Regions from separate parts of the Vibrio chaetopteri genome, predicted to be linked through region 3. Evidence: predicted binding sites of a transcription regulator. Region 3 holds the regulator's gene; each other region holds the start of a gene.
The links. Region 3 encodes CRP, which controls carbon source genes, mostly activating them, when cyclic AMP is high. Its sites were predicted from a motif close to TGTGANNNNNNTCACA; they were not measured.
Positions count from the first base shown of each region.

Region 1: rppH (RNA pyrophosphohydrolase) is a predicted target of CRP. The motif match lies at 4,409-4,424, and genes of this name have one in related genera.
Region 2: malT (HTH-type transcriptional regulator MalT) is a predicted target of CRP. The motif match lies at 4,535-4,550, and genes of this name have one in related genera.

Region 1 covers NZ_CP115920.1:3,008,133-3,015,062, forward strand. The annotation lists gene lgt (prolipoprotein diacylglyceryl transferase) at 1-641, opposite strand, end outside; gene PG915_RS13660 (sulfite exporter TauE/SafE family protein) at 675-1,466, opposite strand; gene ptsP (phosphoenolpyruvate--protein phosphotransferase) at 1,488-3,737, opposite strand; gene rppH (RNA pyrophosphohydrolase) at 3,740-4,258, opposite strand; gene mutH (DNA mismatch repair endonuclease MutH) at 4,882-5,547, shown strand; gene PG915_RS13680 (DUF6482 family protein) at 5,575-5,880, opposite strand; gene PG915_RS13685 (NADP(H)-dependent aldo-keto reductase) at 6,025-6,930, shown strand, end outside.
Region 2 covers NZ_CP115921.1:679,931-686,860, reverse strand. The annotation lists gene PG915_RS19100 (Qnr family pentapeptide repeat protein) at 345-1,016, shown strand; gene PG915_RS19095 (hypothetical protein) at 1,096-1,572, shown strand; gene malT (HTH-type transcriptional regulator MalT) at 1,659-4,367, opposite strand; gene PG915_RS19085 (glycogen/starch/alpha-glucan phosphorylase) at 4,910-6,930, shown strand, end outside.
Region 3 covers NZ_CP115920.1:529,915-536,844, forward strand. The annotation lists gene astA (arginine N-succinyltransferase) at 1-760, shown strand, start outside; gene astD (succinylglutamate-semialdehyde dehydrogenase) at 838-2,304, shown strand; gene PG915_RS02400 (DUF1338 domain-containing protein) at 2,315-3,106, shown strand; gene crp (cAMP-activated global transcriptional regulator CRP) at 3,373-4,005, opposite strand; gene PG915_RS02410 (phosphoribulokinase) at 4,248-5,117, opposite strand; gene PG915_RS02415 (YheU family protein) at 5,245-5,457, opposite strand; gene PG915_RS02420 (hydrolase) at 5,531-6,508, opposite strand; gene PG915_RS02425 (PLP-dependent aminotransferase family protein) at 6,505-6,930, opposite strand, start outside.

The sequences.
Region 1 (6,930 bases), 1.0 Mb from region 3:
CCATAACCAAGCAAGAACAAGCCAGAGACAGAGCCTTCTGGGCGAGGTTTACGAATGAACCAGTTCAGAATTAGGAATAACACCACACCTTCTAACGCAAACTCATACAATTGAGATGGGTGGCGAGGTAACGGACCGCCGTTGGGGAAGATAATCGCCCATGGCACATCTGTCACGCGTCCCCAAAGCTCACTATTCATGAAGTTGCCAAGACGCCCCATGCCTAAGCCAAACGGCACTAGTGGCGCAATAAAGTCCGCAACATTGAAGAAAGTGCGACCGTTTTTACGTGCGTACCAAAACATCGCCGTGATAACACCCAGCAAGCCGCCGTGGAATGACATACCGCCAGTCCACACTTTAAATAGATAAAGCGGGTCTTGTAGCAGCTCTTCAAAGCCGTAAAACAATACGTAGCCGACGCGACCACCGATAACTACTCCAAGAAAGCCGGCAAACAGAAGATCCGACACTTGCTCTCGAGTCCAACCTGAACCTGCCTTATCTGCGCGTCGATTTGCAAGCCACAAAGCGAAAGCAAAACCGATCAAGTACATCAAACCGTACCAACGGACAGACAGCGGACCTAACTCAAACAGAACAGGGTCAATATTTGGAAACTGGATATATCCCTGAGACATAAAACGCTCACTTAAAGTTATTAAATAATGGGGCTAAAACATCATAGAAAATGCCACGAACAATAGAAAGACTGCAAAAATCTTTTTAAGTTTCGGTGTTGGCATTGTCGTCGCCAACTTGGCACCAAATCGCGTCGTCACCATGGAGGTAGCGGCAATCGCAAACAAAGCTGGTAGGTAAACATAGCCGACACTGAATTCCGGCAGCCCTTCGGCCTTCGCACCATGAAACACGAAGCCTAACATGCCTGCCAGTGCAATCACACAACCACAAACAGAAGAAGATCCCACCGCACGGCGCATTTCAACGCCATGTTTACTCAAAAATGGCACCGACATCGAACCGCCACCGATGCCTGCTAGGCTCGAAACCATGCCAATTCCCGCACCACAGCATGTGGTGATAAATGGAGATGGAAGATTTCGTACCGTTTGAGACTTAATTGATAGGAACATTTGAATCGCTAACATCAGCACGATAAAAGCAAACACCTTTGGCAGGTAATGCGAAGGGATCCACTCTGCGATGTAAGAGCCAGCAAACCCACCGATGACCACACCGGGTATGAGCCACTTAATCACAAACAAATCAACATTGCCTAACTTAAGGTGATTTATTGCCGATGAACCAGAGGTAATAATGATCGAAGCCAGAGAGGTCGCGAGTGCTATATGCATGACTAAATCACTACCAATGCCAAACTTAGGCAGCAAAAACGCCAGGGCTGGTACAACAATCAGGCCGCCGCCAATCCCCAGCAGACCCGACATAGTTCCTACTACAGCACCAAGCAGTAGCAACAGCAATATCAATTCGTAATTCACAACAAGACCAAAATATAAGAGTTAAAATTTACCTGCACGGATGAAGCCTGCAAGACCTTTGGCCTCAAAGAAATCGCGCATTTGATTGTAGATGGTTTTTCCATAGGGTTGCATCAGCGCTTTGTCAGCAAGTTGTTTAAGCTCATCGAGTGAGCTCTGCGCAAGCAAGTATTTCACTTTTGCCACGTTAGAGGTGTTCATACTCAAGGTATCGTAACCCAAGCCAACGAGTAGAAGCGCGCCAATAGGGTCACCGGCTAACTCGCCACAGATACACACAGGTAAGTCATAGGCTTGGCAAGTCGCAAAAATGTGTTTCATTGCCGCAAGCACTGAGGGGTGCAACGTTTCGTAGATGTCTGCTACTTGCGCATTATTGCGATCAACCGCCAATAAATATTGGGTTAAGTCATTGGTGCCCACCGAAACAAAATCGACTCGCTGTGCCATGAACGGCAAAATATACAACATCGATGGGACTTCAATCATCACACCGATTTGTGGTTTTTTCACCTCTGGATGAGCATCATGCACTTCCTGATAAGCTTGTTCAATCAGGGTTGCCGCATCATCAAACTCCTGCACCGAAGAGACCATAGGCAGCAAAATGCTCAGATTATCAATGCCAATGCTAGCACGAAGCATCGCACGCAACTGAATCAAAAAGATATCAGGATGATCTAGGGTAAAACGGATCCCACGCCAACCCAAAAATGGATTATCTTCCTCGATAGGCAAATACGGCAACGCTTTATCGCCACCAATATCCAATGTACGCATGACGACTCGCTTATTCGAGTAAGCACTTAGCACAGAACGATATTGATGCAGTTGCTCTTCTTCCGATGGAAACTGCTGCTGCAATAAGAACGAAATTTCGGTGCGGTACAAGCCGACGCCATCAACGTTTTTGTTGATTGAAATACTGGTATCAGCACTAAGACCCGCATTGAGCATAACTTGAATACGCTGACCATCTTTGGTGGCGGCCTCAAGGTCAGCCGTCGACTCCACCATTTGTGACAGTTCCGACTCCTCACTGACCAGCTCTCGGTATTCCAATAGCAGCTCTTGGCTAGGGTCTGGGAATATTTCACCGCTGTAGCCATCAACAATACCGAGCTTGCCACTAAGCAGCTCAGGGTTAGTATTCACCCCCATGACCGCTGGAATGCCCATGGCTCTAGACAAAATTGCCGCGTGCGAGTTAGCCGCGCCTTCCAGCGACACAACTGCAAGCAATTGCTGTTTCGGAATAGACGCTAAAATCGAAGCGGTCAGCTCTCGAACCACTAAAATCACGGGCTCGTTAAACTCGTGAATGGGGTACTCTGTATCATGGAGGAAGAACAGCAATCGCTGCCCAAGCTCTTTAATGTCTTGCGCCCGCTCGCGTAAATACACATCGGACATTTTTGCAAAGCGGTTAGCGTAACTTTCGACGACTTGGCGCAGTGCCCAATCGGCTTTATCCCCTTTTTGGATCTGAGCTTTGAGGTCGTTTCTCAACATCGGATCGTTGAGTAAGTGGGTAAACAAGTCAAATATGGCCAGCGCATCTTTATTAAGCTCCAAATCGAGCTTTTTGCGCATGCGCTTAAAGTCCGCCAGCGCATGTTCTATCGCAACCGAGAGCATCTCTTGCTCACGTGCCACATCAAGCGTGGACGCAGGGAATACGTCACTCAGGTCTGGCTGAGTGTTGTCCCACCAAATAGGGCCAATCGCAACACCAGAAGAAGCCCCGATGCCCTTAATGACAAGCGCAGCATTATCATCAAAAAAGCCATGTCCCTGGGCGATCGCATGAGCAATCAACACCGCGATCTGCGCAGACAATGTGACCAGAAAAGACTCTTCCATTTCACTAAATTGTCGGGAGCTTTTTTGCTGCACGACCAACACACCGAGCACTTGCTTGCGATGGATAATAGGCGTGCCAAGAAAGGAATGATAGAGGTCTTCCCCCAGTTCAGGGAAGAACTTAAATGCGGAGTGTTTGGCGGCCTCTGCCAGGTTGATAGGTTCGGCGGTACGCTTAACTAAGCCGACCAAACCTTCATTGAAGCCAATATGAATCGTATCACCTTGGAAGGTAAGCCCTTGGGTCGCCATGAGCTCTAGGCGCTGCTTATCGTCGTTGGCAAGATAAATAGTGCAGCACTCGGTATTCATCGCTGAACACGTTTGCTGCACTAACATCTCGAGGGCTGCATGCACGTCTTCTACTTTTGAGACGTGCTCAACTATATCCCTTAGTTGCGATAGCATACTTACCCTCTTCGATGCTTTCTTTTGCCTTTAAATTTTCGTTCTTTAAACGGCATCGCTAGCGAAGCAAACTCTTTCATCGCACGGCGGTAGACATCACGCTTGAACGAAACCACTTGTCTAACTGGGTACCAATAACTTACCCAACGCCAACCATCAAACTCAGGGGTATTACCGCGCTGCATATTGATTTTGGACTCATCGCAGTCCAAGCGCAGTAAAAACCATTTCTGTTTTTGCCCGATACAGACCGGTTTCGAATCCCAGCGCACCAAACGCTTAGGTAACTTATATCTTAACCAGTGACGACTGACCGCAACGATTTTAACGTCGTTCTTAGTCAATCCCACTTCTTCATACAGTTCTCGATACATGGCCTCTTCAGGGGATTCACCTTCGTCAATACCGCCCTGAGGAAACTGCCATGAGTGTTGTCCGTATCGTTTAGCCCAGAAGACCTGACCATGGTTGTTACAGATTACAATACCAACATTAAGTCGGTAACCATCGCCATCTATCACTGGCCAACCTCAATTAAATTTTCATTACCTTGATTTTTCCACATATCCCCAACTTGAGCAAACTTATGGATGTGTAAATTTGAACAATTACCACTTCTTTGTAGTTCACTGGATAAGATTCAAACAACATCGTAGTTATCAACACCACAATGAGACATAGGCCACATTTATTCACCTTTTCTGTGAATAACTGTGTGCAGAATCGTTGATCTCTCTAAAAAATCGTAGAAAAACTAGAACCTACTAAACTATCCCAAAAACAGAACAATATAATAAAGTCATAATAAACATAAACATAAAATCAAAACCATCATGTCTTATGCGTAGTTCTTAAGATTTTGATTTGCCACCATTTAGATCGGTCAAAGATCCACCACAGCTTGGTTTATCCACATTAGGATTGCCAGTTTTCATACAAAGCCCGATATTTCAAGCAGTTTATCAGGTCAAATATACTGATTATTTATCCATGCATTCATTTTTAATGGCAATTAAGCAATCTAGCTGTGGATAACTATTTAATAGATCAAGTTTGCAGCGAAGTGATCCTTTTTTGTACAGAGCTAGAATTCGTTCTCATGGTAAACTAGCGGCGGTTAGAAAAAACAGCGACATTAACACCCATGAACACAGCACCAAAATCCGAAGCCGAACTGTTAGAACGCGCCCGTCAAATCGCTGGCATGAGCTTTGGCGATCTTGCCAAGCCAGCCAATATGCGTGTACCTGACAATCTCAAGCGAGACAAGGGTTGGGTTGGTCAATTACTGGAGTGGCACCTTGGTGCAACGGCTGGCAGCAAACCTGTACAAGATTTTCCTGAAATCGGTGTCGAGCTAAAGAGCATCCCAATTGGCTACAATGGCAAACCACTGGAGTCGACCTTCGTTTGCGTCGCCCCTTTAACAGGGATCACTGGGTTAACTTGGGAAGCCAGCCATATTCGAAATAAACTGTCGCGAGTCCTTTGGCTACCTGTTGAGGGTGAGCGCGAGATTCCTGTCGCAGAGAGGCGTGTGGGATCTCCGCTTATCTGGAGCCCTTCGAAGCAAGAAGAGGCATTGCTTAAAAACGACTGGGAAGAGCTCATGGATTTGATTGCACTCGGTGATGTTAATCAAATTACCGCCAGAAGCGGTGAAGTACTGCAAATAAGGCCAAAGGCCGCCAACAGCCGAGCGAAGACGGAAGCGTATGGCACAAATGGTCAGCCAATAAAAACCCTACCCCGAGGCTTTTACCTCAGAGCGAGTTTTACGAGCTATATCTTAGAAACCTACTTTGCTTAATACCTGTTTGCCGCTACAGAGACACGCTCAGTGCAAGTTGAGTTCAATATCACAGTAGCGATTCATCTCTGCGCTGCCGCACTCATCGTAGGCGTTATGAAGCCGTAGATAAGCTTTTTCTACACCGAGACGTGTCAGTGCTTCTTTTACAGAATCTAAAGATTCGTAATGAATAGGCTCATCATCTTGTTTAATGGGTTCGAGTTTGTGCTTGTATTCCACTGCAAGTAAATAGTGTGAAATATCAGCACAACCGATCACAAACACTTTAGGTGGCTTATAACTCTCTTTATGATGTCCGTGTAACCAACGATCGAGCTGATGTTTTTGCATAGTCCACCTCCTCTGCTTTGTGGATAATGCGTGACTTATCACTATCAGTTTAGCCAAGGCGCAGCCAGTTGCGCATAAAATGAGCAGAACTTTTATAAAAACGGGGTATAGTGGAATCAAGTAACAACAAGCAAGGATGGCTCAATGAAATACCACAAGCTCCCACACTCTTCGCTCGAAGTCAGTAAAATCTGTTTGGGAACCATGACATTCGGTGAGCAAAACACCAAGCAAGAAGCCTTTGAGCAGCTTGATTATGCCGTTGAACGCGGGATCAATTTCATTGATACTGCAGAGATGTATCCAGTTCCACCCAAACAAAACACTCAAGGGTTAACTGAATCTTATATCGGTGACTGGCTATCGCATTCTGATAAAAGACAAAAAGTCGTTTTAGCAACCAAGGTCGCAGGCCCGCGCAACGTCCCTTACATTCGCGAAAATATGAGCCTAGATCGCCGCAATATACATCAAGCTCTCGATGACAGCCTCGCTAGATTAAAAACCGACTATATCGACCTTTACCAGCTTCATTGGCCCCAGCGCAAAACTAACTGTTTCGGCCAACTTAATTACCCTTATCCTGACGACAATGAAGAAGTTACCTTAATTGAAACGCTCGAAGCACTAAACGAGCTGATTAAGGTGGGAAAAATTCGCTACATTGGCGTCTCCAACGAAACGCCATGGGGTGTAATGACACTGCTCAAGTTGGCGGAAAAGCACGACTTGCCAAGAATCGTTTCCATTCAAAACCCTTATAATTTACTTAATCGAAGCTTTGAAGTGGGACTGTCGGAAATCAGTCACCATGAAGGGGTTGAGCTACTCGCCTACTCGCCATTAGCCTTCGGCTGCTTGAGCGGTAAATACCTTGAGGGACAAAAACCTGAAGGCGCACGTTGCAGCCTATTTGAACGCTTTGTCCGTTACTTCACGCCTCAAGGCATTGAAGCAACTCAGGCTTATGTCGATCTTGCCCATAAACACGGCCTAGATCCATCACAAATGGCCCTGGCATTTGTGAATCAACGTCCTTTTGTGGCCTCC
Region 2 (6,930 bases), on a different replicon from region 3:
GCGATAGAACGCATGCGTCAACTAAGGCTGTGAAAGGAATTTAGTTGACTAAGTCAACCAATTCTATCGTTATTCATTGTTAAGTCAACTAACGTATTGGAAAGCTTATCTATCGCTCTCTCCGGCTCTAAATTATTTTTTTGATATGAGCGTGCGCTCATCGAAGTTTGTTGGGGTTAGCATGCTGAAATGACCCCTTAAATTCGCTATTTTGCTTGTGTTTAAATTGTTGTTTTTAATGGGTATTTATTATTAGTTTCAGGTTGCCCTCAATGTTATGCTCCGTAAACCAATCGTGAGGAACACAGTGCCTTTTGGGGCAGCAGCACATATATCGAGAAACTATGTATCAAAGTAATTCGCACTACCAAGACAAAACCTTTCATCAACACGACTTTTCACGGCAGGATTTATCGCAGTCTTCGTTTTCCAACTGCCAGTTCTACCAATGTGACTTTTCTCGTGCTGACTTATCTGATGCGAGCTTCGAGCATTGTAAGTTTATTGATCGTAGCGACTTGGAAGGCTGTCACTTCGATTACGCTAACCTCAAGGATGCCAGTTTCAAGAACTGTCAGTTGGCGATGAGCAATTTTGAGGGAGCGGAGTGTTTTGGAGCCGAGTTTAGAGAGTGTGACCTCAAAGGTGCTAATTTTGCGAGGGCGAGATTTGCCAATCAAGTCAGCCATACCATGTATTTTTGCTCGGTGTTCATTACTGGTTGTAACTTGTCTTACACCAATTTTGAGCGTCAAGTCATTGAGAAATGTGATTTGTTTGAGAATCGTTGGATTGGCGCAAATTTGCAAGGTGCGTCGCTGAAAGGTTCCGATTTAAGTCGCGGCGTATTTTCGCCTGATTGCTGGGATCAATGTCGCCTCCAAGGTGCCGATCTATGCCATGTGGATCTAGAGGGACTCGATCCAAGGCGCATCGATTTAACCGGTGTAAAGATCTGTGATTGGCAGCAAGCCCAGTTGCTCGAACCGCTCGGTTTAATTGTGATGCCAGCCTAAAAGCCTTGAAGCAAATCAGCCAATAAACAATGGATTAACTACAATTATAGTGACAATCAGTCCAGTATAAGGATGTAGTATGAAAAGAGTGATCGTCGCGGCTATCGCCGCGCTGACGGTAATAGGTTGCAGTCAGCCAGAAAGCGAGGCTAAGCAGTCGCTTGCTATTACGTCACAGAACATCGCCGGAGCGTGGCAGTGCGAATACAAGCTAACGGACATCAAATCCAAGGTGCATGTCGCATATGGAGAGAATGGTGAGTTTAGTGGTCGGGTGTTCCTAAATTATCCTGTGACGACAGGCAAGGGAGCGGTTAAGGTTGAACTGGTTACAGGGGGCTCATGGCAACTTGACGGGACAACACTGACCGAGCACTTTGAGGTGCTTAGCATGGCGACAGCCAACGCCAACGGTAATGAGCTATCTGAGCCATTGGCAGAGGCACTACGAGAGTATCAACAACTGACTACCGAAGTGCTTGAGCTGTCGGCGACCACCATGACACTCAAAGAAGTGACGGGTGAACACACTCAGTGTACTCGACGTGCAAGTTAGTTGGGTTTTGAGTTAGGTAAGTTTGATAAGTGAAAAGCCCGAGCGTCTGAGACTTTCGGGCTTTGTTTTTGGTTGATAATCTTGAACTAGTAACCCATCAACTGCAACAAGTTCTCGGCGGTGCTGATCGCCTCTTTACGGTTAGCAATGTTGAGCTTTTGGTACAGGTTACGAATGTGGGTTTTAATCGTTGTGCCTGCAACATCCAACTCTTGAGCAATTTGCTCGTTGCTGAATCCAGAGTAAATCAACCCTAGAACCTGCCATTCACGCTGGGTCAGTGGGCTAGTGCGTACTAACTCAGGGATGTTCGGGTGGTTGACCAGCTTCTCAACAAACTCTTCGTTAAAGTGCACTGAGCGGCTACGCTGAGTGGTGTTGATGTCTTTCATTAGCAGTTGAGCACGGTGACGCTCAAGATCGCCAAGATCGGACTTCGACACTAGATTGGCCAGCAAGTGCCCAATGGTTGCGCCATCAATCAGGAAGTTGCCAATCATGCCTGTTTGGTTAGTCAGTACTAACGCTTCTTTCAGAAGTTGTTTGGCCTGGTCTTCATTCTTGCTGTGCACATTGAGGATCGCTTCGACAATCAGGTTACGATTGCGATCGGTCACCAATTGATGCTTACTCGCTTCTTGCTCTAGGAAGTTCAGCGTGCTTTGCGCTTGATCATACTGTCCCAACTGAATCTGCGCACGGGCAATATTGCGCCACTGCAACTGAGAGAAGTGATTGCATGCTTCGTCTGGACGAGTAGCGGTTTCTAGCCACTGTTCAATCGATTCCATGTCGTTTCGTGCTTGCCAGTACAGCAGTAATGACAATGAAGCATTCGCCGTCCAATCAACGTGATAGGTAGATTGTTTGATGAGGTGTTGAATTTGCTCAATCACCTTCGAGGCTTTGTCTAGCTCACCACGACCGATAGCAATACGCGCAATCATGGAGTAGCTGTGCAGATGTTTACTTGGGTCGATGTTACCCAGTACGTCAATGCCCTTGTAAGCACACTCTTCGGCCTCATCAAGGCGATTCCAACACCAAAGCACTTGTGCACGAACGCGCAATAGAAACTCGTGCAGTGGGACTTGGTGCAGTTGCTGCTCTTCAATGAGTTTAAAGGCGCTTTCTTGGATCTCGAACGCGGCTTGTACATAACCTTGAGCGATCAAGATTTCACTTTGTTGTAGCTGCGCCCACAAGGCTTGATGATACACGTGATATTGACGCGCCAGCTTTTCAGTCTGCTGCATCATCGACAGTGCGCGGCTGAGATTACCAATCACGTGGTTCACCTCACCAACGACTGAGGTAGCGACAATACGACTGCGATATTCCGAATGGTCGAGCTCGCTCAGTGCGAGTTCAGCCAGCTCGATGGCTTGGTCTGGTGAGTTTTGGTTGATTGCCACCTGAGCACGAAGCGCGTGGAATTCGCCTTCTTCTTTTTTGCTCAAATTGACTTTGCGCGCGGCCATTTCTTCACCGGCTTTGGCAATCAGCTCGCCCACTTCATTGTATCGGTGTTGGCTCTGTGCCAACCAAGCTTGCAATACACATAGCTTCGGCTGACTGTAAAGCTGATCAGCACTTAACACACCAATGGCATCTTCCAGGGTGGTTAATTCACCGTGGTTAAACATCTTCCAGCCAAACTCCAGCAAGATACTCGCCACCAAATCTGCGTTGTTAGCAAGGCGCGCGTGGCGTAGTGCTTGGTGAGGGACTTTCTGTTCTAGCCAAGCGTTAGCCGCGGCTAGGTGTAAGTCGTGCTCTTGCTGTGGAATTCGTGCTTTACGTTCGTGCGATAAGAACTCAGCAAATAGGTTATGGAACCTAAACCAGTTGTTCTCTCCCTCTAATGGATAGATGAACAGACCAAAGCGGTTGAGTGACTCGATCATACTGAGTGCATCGTCACGTTTGGTCAGTGCGGTGACTAAGTTGTCATTGAAGTGATCAAGCACCGAGCACTGCATTAAGAAATGGCGGGTTTCTTTATCAAGTAGATCAAACACTTCTTCAACAAGGTAGTCCCAAAGGTGTGCGTGATTAAACTGAGAGATAGTCTCTACCGATTGGGCCAGTGTGCGCTTTTGATGTTGTGCTTGAAGGGCGAAAAGCTGCAGTGCCGATGGCCAGCCTTCCACATAGGTGCGAAGCGTATTCGCGGTTTCGTTATCGATCTCACTGGCAAGGCGCTGGCTAAAGAATCGCGTGGTTTCTTCAGTATCGAAGGCAAGCAACTCGTTACCAATTTCAATCATGAGATCGCGAACGCGCAGGTTCGCTGTACCCAGTGGTGGGTTACCTCGGCTGGTGACGACCAAAGTAATGTTGTCTGGCATGTGCTTTAGGAAAAAGCGCATTGCTTCATGGATGTCTTCATCGCTGATGAGGTGGTAGTCATCCAGAACGATATAACACTCATGGTGGTAGCTGGTTAGTTCAGCGAACACCTCGCTAAACAGGGAATGCAAAGAAGAAAACTGTCGGCGCTCTGCCAACTTTTGCGCATTTGGGCAACTGTTGCTGGTGGCTTTGTTGATGGCTTGCAGCAGGTAGTTGACGAAGCGAAATGGGTCGTTATCACTTTCATCAATGCTGTACCAACCTACATGAGGTTTGTCCGATAGCCATTGAGCGGCCATGGTGGTTTTGCCGTAACCGGCTGGCGAGCGAAATAATACCAGTTTATAGAAAGGCGCCTGTGCAAGCAGGTCTAAAACTCGAGGACGAACAATGGCATTGTGTAAGCGGCCAGGTCGAGTCAACTTTGAAGGAATCCACATGAGTTATTTCCTACGATTATTATTTTCAATGCCCTTGGGGTGGAGGGCGTGTTTACCACAGCTTTGTTGAGCCAGCTCGAAGATATAAAACAGTAGGTTATACAGTTTTTGATCAAGCGCTCGGTTTTGATTATTGTATGGCCAATCCCTCGACTACGCCTCGTATTTGTGATCTTTGTCACTATACCCTTGGTGTGGAAGGGGGGATTGGTCTGCCATGTATACAAAATTTTGGGAAATTTTGATTCTTTTTTGCGAGTAACTGTGATCTTCACAACAATTTTTGTAATTAGTTATCCGCCGGATAGTATTTCTTTCTTAGTTCGTGGCTAGATTAAAAACTGAGCTTGGCGTGATCGCAATCACCAGAAAAAACCGAATCAGAGAGCGGAATGGGAGATCGATCACTAAGTGGAGGGGAGTACGCCCTCTACGCCCTCCTCACTCATCCTCCAGGGAGTCGGACTTAGGAGGATGTTTATGGATACGTCACCATGCACGATATGTGACAGATGGATAAAACTTGAAAGTGAGATTTCGTAATGAAACCTGCGCAACAGAAAAAATTTGATAAAGCTTCTTTCCAAGAAAGTGTTAAAAAACACCTATCAGCAACGTATGCAACGACAGTAGAAACTGCGACAGAACGTCAGTGGTATCTAGCAATGGGTCGTGCGCTTGCTGAGCTAACGACTTTTGACCTGCTTGAAACTGAAGCGGACGAGCGCATCAAGGGCGCGAAAAGTGTTAACTACCTATCTCTAGAATTCCTAATCGGTCGTCTAACAGGTAACAACCTAATCAGCATGGGTCTGTACGAGCAAGTTACAGATGCAATGGCTGAACTAGGTCACAACCTAACTGACCTTCTAGAAGAAGAGCGTGACCCATCACTTGGTAACGGTGGTCTAGGTCGTCTAGCAGCATGTTTCATGGATTCATGTGCAGCTCAAGAATTCCCAACTGTAGGCTACGGTCTTCACTACGAATACGGTCTATTCAAGCAGTCATTCGAAGATGGTCGTCAAAAAGAAGCGCCTGATGCATGGCGTGCTGTTGAAGGCTACCCGTGGGAAGTCGCTCGTCCAGAGCTTGCACAAGAGATTGGTTTCTTTGGTCACGTTGAAGTTGTAAACGTTGATGGCAAAGAAGTACGTCAATGGGTTCCTGGTATGTCTGTAAAAGCAATGCCTTGGGATCTTCCAATTGTTGGTTACGAGTCAGATACAGTTTACCCACTGCGTCTTTGGGAATGTCAGGCAATTGCTCCATTCTCTCTAGAGAGCTTCAACAACGGTGATTACTTCGAAGCACAGCACGCGCTAATCGATGCGGGTAACATCACTAAGGTTCTATACCCGAACGATAACCACGAGAAAGGTAAGACTCTGCGTCTAATGCAGCAGTACTTCCACTCAGCGGCGTCTGTACGTGACATCCTACGTCGTCACGAAGCAGCAGGTTACACGCTAGCGGATCTTCCTAAGCAAGAAACCATTCAGCTTAACGATACGCACCCAACCATTGCTATCCCTGAACTCATGCGCATCCTTCTAGATGAGAAAGGTTTGAGCTGGGATGAGGCGTGGGCGATTTCTTCTAAGACTTTCGCATACACAAACCACACTCTACTTCCAGAAGCACTAGAGACTTGGTCTGAGTCGCTAATCCAGCGTCTACTTCCACGTCACATGGAAATCATCTTTGAAATCAACCACCGCTTCCTACAAGAAGTACGTGCAATGTGGCCTGGTGATGGTGAGAAACAAGCGAAGCTTTCTATCATCCAAGAAGGTTTCCACCGCATGGTTCGTATGGCTAACCTATGTGTTATCGGTTCATACGCAGTGAACGGTGTAGCAGCACTTCACTCTCAGCTAGTGAAAACAGATCTGTTCCCTGAATTCCACGAGATGTACCCAACTCGTCTACATAATGTAACGAACGGTGTGACACCACGTCGTTGGTTGAAGTTCTGTAACCCAGGTCTATCGGCTCTTATCACTGAGAAGATTGGTTCTGAGTGGCCAGCTAAGCTTGAGCAGCTGGAAGGTATCGCGAAATTCGCTGATGACGCTAAGTTCCAGAAAGACTACATGGCTGTTAAGAAGCAGAACAAACAGCGTCTAGCTGACTGGGTTAAAGCGAACATGGGTATCGAGCTAGATACGAATGCTATCTTTGATGTGATGATCAAGCGCCTACACGAGTACAAGCGCCAGCAGCTTGATTTGCTACACGTGTTGTCTCTGTACCACCGTTTATTGAATGACCCAACATTTGATATGACGCCACGCGTTGTATTCTTCGGCTCTAAAGCTGCACCGGGTTACCACCTAGCGAAAGAGATCATCTTTGCGATTAACAAGGTTGCTGAGAAAGTAAACAACGACCCACGCCTAGGCGGTAAGCTGAAAGTGGTATTCATTCCTGACTACCGTGTAAGTATGGCTGAAATGTTGATTCCAGCTGCTGACGTTTCTCAGCAAATCTCTATGGCAGGTAAAGAAGCATCAGGTACAGGTAACATGAAGATGGCGCTTAACGGCGCACTAACTATCGG
Region 3 (6,930 bases):
TTTCTACTCTTATCACATAAGTACCGTGGTGCACTCATCGCCAAAGCTGAACGTCAACAACGTGGTGAAGCTTTTGACCTTTGGCAACAATTACACTGGCTGTAGTGAAATCTGTACCTTGTTCTTGCGTCCGGAGTTTCGAGGTGGTCTAAATGGACGCCTAATGTCGAAATGTCGCTTCTTGATGATGGCAGAGCACCCAGAGCGCTTTTCTAAAACCATCTTTGCAGAAATGCGCGGCGTGTCGGATGCAGAAGGTAACTCACCGTTTTGGCAGTGGTTACAAGAGCACTTCTTCTCGATCGATTTCACGATGGCAGATTATCTAACAGGTATAGGTAAAAAAGGCTTTATTGCCGACCTAATGCCAAAGCTACCTATTTACATCAATCTGCTGAGTAAAGAAGCGCAAGCGGTTATCGGTCAAGTGCATGAAAATACGCGTCCTGCATTAAAACTACTTGAGAAAGAAGGTTTTACTTGTCGGAACTATGTCGACATCTTCGATGCAGGTCCAACGGTTGAATGCGATCTTCGTAATATCCAAGCGGTACGAGATTCATTTCGCGCTAAGGTGTCGGTCTCTGAGCACACCAGTTCACAGGACTACCTGATTGCTAATACTTCTTTTGAGCACTTCCGTGCGACGGCGGCTAAAGCGGCGTTTGACGCCGAGTCTGGCACCGTATTGTTGTCTCCTGAGGCGGCGGATGCACTGAATGTTGCTGATGGCGACATGGTTCGTATGCTGGCTCAATAAGCGACGTTACTCGCCTCCACAAGCAATAAGATGGCCGCTCACAGCGGCCACATTTAAAAGACCAAAGGAACTTCACTATGTCTCAACAAACTCAATGGATCTCGGGCAACTGGGTAGCGGGTCTCGGTGACGCGTTTCAGTCACTGTCACCATACGACAATAATATTATCTGGGAAGGTCAATCCGCGACGCCAGAGCAAGTAGATCAGGCAGTATCTTCCGCTCGCAAGGCGTTTGTTGAGTGGAAAAAAAGACCGTTTGCGGAACGTGAGGCTATTGTGCTGGCGTTTGCCGACAAGGTTAAAGAACGTAGTGAAGAGATTGCTATTGCGATTGCCAAAGAAACGGGCAAGCCGTTATGGGAAACCCGCACTGAAGCCGGCGCGATGGCCGGTAAAATTGCCATTTCGATACGTGCTTACCATCAACGCACTGGTGAGAACCAACGCGAAGCAGCTGGAAACCAAATCGTCCTCCGTCACAGGCCACTTGGTGTTATGGCAGTGTTTGGTCCTTATAACTTTCCGGGACACTTGCCAAATGGCCATATCGTGCCAGCGCTGTTGGCAGGGAACACAGTGGTCTTTAAACCCTCAGAGCAAACTCCACTAGTCGGCGAACTTGCAATGAAAATCTGGGAGGAAGTGGGACTGCCTGCCGGTGTTATTAACCTTGTTCAAGGTGGTAAAGAGACGGGTATCGCTCTTGCTGATTCGAAAGGCATTGATGGCGTGCTGTTTACTGGTAGCGCCAACACAGGGCATATCCTGCATCGTCAATTTGCTGGTCAGCCTGGCAAGATGCTGGCGCTCGAGATGGGCGGTAACAATCCGCTTGTCGTCAGTGAAGCGTTTGGTGATGTTGATGCGGCGGTGTACACCATTTTGCAATCGGCCTACATCAGTGCTGGACAGCGTTGTACCTGCGCACGACGCCTTTATGTGCCATTTGGTGAAAAAGGTGATCAACTAGTAGAAAGCCTAGTGTCTGCTATTAATAAGATCCGTATCGATGAGCCGTTTGCACAGCCTGCGCCATTTATGGGCCCGCAGATCTCAGAGCAGGCCGCTGACCATATTATTGCAGCGCAAGCTGAGTTGGTGAAGCTAGGCGGTAAGAGCCTAGTAGAAGCAAAACGCTTGAAAGCCGCCTTCGTGACGCCAGCACTGTTAGATGCCACTGATATCGATGAGCTTCCTGATGAAGAGTACTTTGGGCCGCTGCTACAACTGGTGCGCTACGAAACTCTTGAACAAGCGGTAGAGCTGTCCAACGATACCCGATTTGGTTTGTCGGCAGGGCTTATCTCAGAGCGTGATGAGGAGTGGCAATATTTCACAGACCACATTCGAGCAGGCATTGTAAACCGCAACCGTCAGCTTACAGGAGCCAGTGGTGATGCGCCGTTTGGCGGTCCGGGCGCGTCTGGCAACCTTCGTCCAAGTGCGTTTTATGCAGCAGATTACTGCGCTTACCCTATGGCATCAATGGAGGGCGATAACACCGTTCTTCCTGCGACTTTAAGCCCTGGCATCGAACTATAAGGAGCGTGCTATGACTGTTGACGCGCTATTTGGCCACTTGTGGCAAGACTATATCACTCGCCTGTGCCCATCGGCACATAAGGTGCACGACTTGCTTAGAGAAGATGAGTCGCTTATCAATGACCATATTGCGCTGCGAACCTTTAATGTCGCGCCACTGGGTATCGACACAATAGCTAAGCCGTTTCTAGATCTTGGTTACGAGGTCAGTGGCCATTACGACTTTGAAGCCAAAAAGCTGACTGCGATACACCTAGAACATAGCGATGCTTTGCTTCCTAAGGTGTTTATCAGCGAGTTGCGAGTAGAAGAGTGCTCTCAATCGCTTCAAGATATCGTGGCTAAGTTAGTGGCACAGGTGGACAGCGCCAAGCTTTCCTCTGCTGAGTTCTTATATGGTGGCCGTTTGTGGGACTTAAGCTATCAAGACTTACAAATGTTGGCACAAGAAAGTGAGTATGCCTCATGGCTTGCTGCTCACGGTTATGGCGCCAATCACTTCACGGTGAGCGTGAATCAGCTTGACTGCTTTGCCGAAGTAGTTGAGGTCAATCAGCACCTTCGTGATGCTGGGTTTGCGATTAATGAATCGGGCGGGGAAGTGAAAGGCTCACCAGAGGTGCTGCTAGAGCAATCCTCGACCATGGCAGACAAAGTGTCCGTGGCATTTACTGATGGTGATCAGTTGATTCCAGGTGGCTTCTATGAGTTTGCTAAACGTTACCAGCTAGCCGATGGCAGTTACTACCAAGGCTTTGTCGCGGCATCTGCGGACAAAATCTTTGAGAGTACGCATCAGTAACGATAAACCCTACAGCGCCGTCATTGCACTGGCCAGGCCTCTACGCAGAGATGACGGAGGAACAACAGCTCACGTCATTCCTGCGTAGGCAGGAATCTACTTGAGCTTGGGACGCGCTAAAAGAAGACCCCCTGCCTGCGTAGGGGTGACGACTATTTGGGGTTAGGGTGATATCTCAAGGCTCGTCATTCCTGCGCAGGGGTGACGATAAATTTGAAACAAAAAAAGCCACCCGAGGGTGGCTTTTTAAATCTTGTTACGTGCTCTTAGCGAGTACCGTAAACCACGATTGTCTTACCGTGGGCAGAAATTAGGTTCTGCTCTTCTAGCATCTTAAGAATACGACCTACTGTTTCGCGAGAACAACCAACGATTTGGCCAATCTCTTGACGAGTGATCTTGATTTGCATGCCGTCTGGATGAGTCATTGCATCAGGTTGTTTCGCTAGGTTAAGTAGCGTCTGTGCAATACGACCCGTTACGTCTAGGAATGCTAGGTCACCTACTTTTTGGCTAGTCACTTGTAGACGACTTGCCATCTGAGCAGATAAGCGCATTAGAATGTCTGGGTTAACTTGGATAAGCTGACGGAACTTCTTGAATGAGATTTCCGCAACTTCACAAGGTGATTTTGCTCGTACCCATGCCGTACGTTCTTGGTCCTCTTCGAACAAGCCAAGTTCACCGATGAAGTCACCTTGGTTTAGGTAAGACAAGATCATCTCTTTGCCTTCTTCATCTTTAATCAGTACCGCTACAGAGCCTTTGACGATGTAGTAAAGCGTTTCTGCTTTCTCGCCCGCATGAATAAGCGTGCTCTTTGATGGGTACTTGTGAATGTGGCAGTGTGAAAGGAACCACTCTAACGTTGGGTCGGTTTGAGGTTTACCTAGAACCATATATCTTACTTCCTCTGCAGGGTATGCTTGCTGCTTTCCATATTTGTTAGCAAGCCCGTTGGTTAAGACCTACTAGCATAAAAGCACTTTGAAGATGGCGCAAGCGATCTTCTATTTCCTAGAAATAGTATCCTTTTTTGCGCCGCTTTTCTTGATTTTAATCGTGTCAAAAGCGTATTTATCTATACAAAACTGTGCACATGATCACGATACAAAAAACAGGCTGATTTGGCTCACATTTCCTAACCTATTTTTCCCGTTTCTATAAGTTGCTGAAGTATTGGTCTGACGATTAGCTCCATCGCAAAACTCATCTTACCGCCCGGCACTACGATGGTGTTGTGACGTGACATGAACGAACCATCAATCATCGCTAGTAAGTACGGGAAGTCGACATTCTTGATACCACGTAAGCGAATCACCACAAAACTCTCATCCAAACTCGGAATGCCTTTCGCATTGAGCGGGTTTGAAGTGTCCACGGTTGGGACGCGCTGGAAGTTAATGTGTGTGCGTGAAAATTGCGGTGTAATGTAGCTTAAGTAGTCGTCCATCGAGCGAACAATTGAGTCAGTAACCGCTTCTCGAGAGTGACCACGATCGCGGGTGTCTCGTACGAATTTTTGGATCCACTCGAGGTTAACGATAGGCACCATGCCGATAAGCAGGTCAACGTGCTGCGCAGCATTGACATCGCCATCTACAACGCCGCCGTGTAGGCCTTCATAAAACAGCACATCGCTATTCTCTGGCAGGTCTTGCCATGGAGTGAAGGTGCCTGGCATTTGATTATAAGGCACGGCCTCATCGAAGGTGTGTAGGTAGCGGCGGAACTGGCCAGTACCATTTTGCCCATAGTTGCGAAAAAACTCTTCAAGCGCAGGGAAGTCGTTCGCTTGGGGGCCAAAGTAGCTGATGTGTTTACCTTGATCTTTGGCTTTGCGGATCTCGATGTCCATCTCTGGGCGAGTAAAACGGTGAAAGCTATCACCTTCAATAAATGCAGGCTTGACGCTCATCATGTTGAACATCTTGCGAAATGCTTCTGACGTTGTGGTGGTTCCAGCTCCAGAGGAGCCCGTTACAGCAATGATCGGGTGTTTTGCTGACATGACACTTCCTGTGTATTTGTAATTGTCGTTATAAATTTGCTAACTCACATAAGGAGTTAGACCTTGTAGGCCAATTTCAGTTCAATAGCCTTTCAATATAGCAGCTACTTGCGCAGCTACCGAAAAATTACAGCGAGCGACGCGATTTAATGTCGACGGTTTCGTGCAGTTCAGAGAAAACGATGACGGCCTCACCGCTTTCGAGCTGGCTACGAACATGGCGAACTTTATCATCTAGCGATATTTCCGACTCACCATAGTCGGTGCCTTCGCGCAGCACGAACTCTTTAATAAGGTTATCTAGCGTGTCTGCGTCAATCTGTTGCCATGGGATGATCATAAATACCTCTCAATTCTATGACCGCAGGATTATAGCACTGCTGATTCACAAAGGGATCTATCGCTGTTTTTGGCTAGTCAATAAAGTGTCGGTAGTAGCTTGGTAAGCTCTCTTCTAACCAAAAGCGCGGGCGTCGCAAACTACCCGTCATAAAGCCGACATGACCACCTCGATCAAGCAGTTGGTAATTGATATGGCTTGGAAGACTAAAAGTTGGAATGACCTCGTGTGTCATAAAGGGGTCATCCTTGGCATGAATAAACTGAGTCGGTACGGTGATTTCTCTTAGGCGAGGTAGCCCAGAGCAGCGCTGATAGTAGTCGTCGGCATTTTTAAATCCATGCAGCGGAGCAGTGATCAAATCATCGAACTCGTAAAGCTTTTTCATGTTCTTAATGCGCTCTTCGGTCAGTCCGAGGACTTCGCTTAGCAGATGAAGTTTGTTGAGCGCATTCTTTTTCATCGAACTGAGCAGGTAAGAGCGATAGACCTTAGAGAAGCCTTGTTCAATACGTCTAGCACACGCTGCCAAGTCGAGTGGCGCAGAGATGACGGTTGCGCCATCGAGCTTAGTATCATCGCCGTAGTGAGCGAGATAGTTGGTGAGCATATTGCCGCCAAGGGAAATGCCTACGGCAACCTTTCTACTATTTGGGTAACGATGATCCAAAAGCTCAATGAACTGTCTCGCATCACCAATCTCACCGGAATGATAAGCTCTGGCAAGTCGGTTCGGGTTTGGCCCACAGCCGCGAAAGTGCATCATGACCGACAGCCAGCCCTGCTTAGCAAATGCGTGCATTAGCCCGTTGGCATAAGGGCTGTGAAAGCAGCCTTCTAAGCCATGAAATAGAACAAACACAGGTTTGTTTTGGGCACTTTGTCTATGGGGATCTTCACTCCACGCGAGCTCGACAAAGTCGCCATCTGGGGTATCCAGGGTTTCCCATATCGGCTCAAATAACGCTTTGCGTCGTACAAAGCGTGGGATCAGCGTCTGGACGTGTGGATTGGCTAGCCCTTTGGCGGCGATAAAGTGTTTGCTGCTCATAACGTAAATTCACTTACGGGATTGGATTGCAATAGTGCTTTTAGAGTATCTACGCCTAATTGTAGCTGCTCGATCGTTTGTGGCGAGCTCAGCGATAGACGTACCGCAGGCGCTACCGAGCCACCAGGAGGTGCAAACAGCTCGCCCGATTTGACGACAACCCCTTGCTCTGAGGCTCTACTAACAAACTCACTCAGCCGCCAGTGCTCAGGTAGGGTTAGCCAAACGTGAAAGCCGCCTTGTTGATAACGAAGGTCAAACTCGCCTAGCGTGTCTACCGCGATGGCAATACGCTTTTTCATTTCGCTGTGGATGATAGTGAGGTTTCGCTCTGCATCACCAGAGAGCAGCATTTCACAGGTTAGGGCAGTGAGTAGAGGGCTTATCATCCAGCTGTGGTTTTGCAGTGTCATCACCAGATG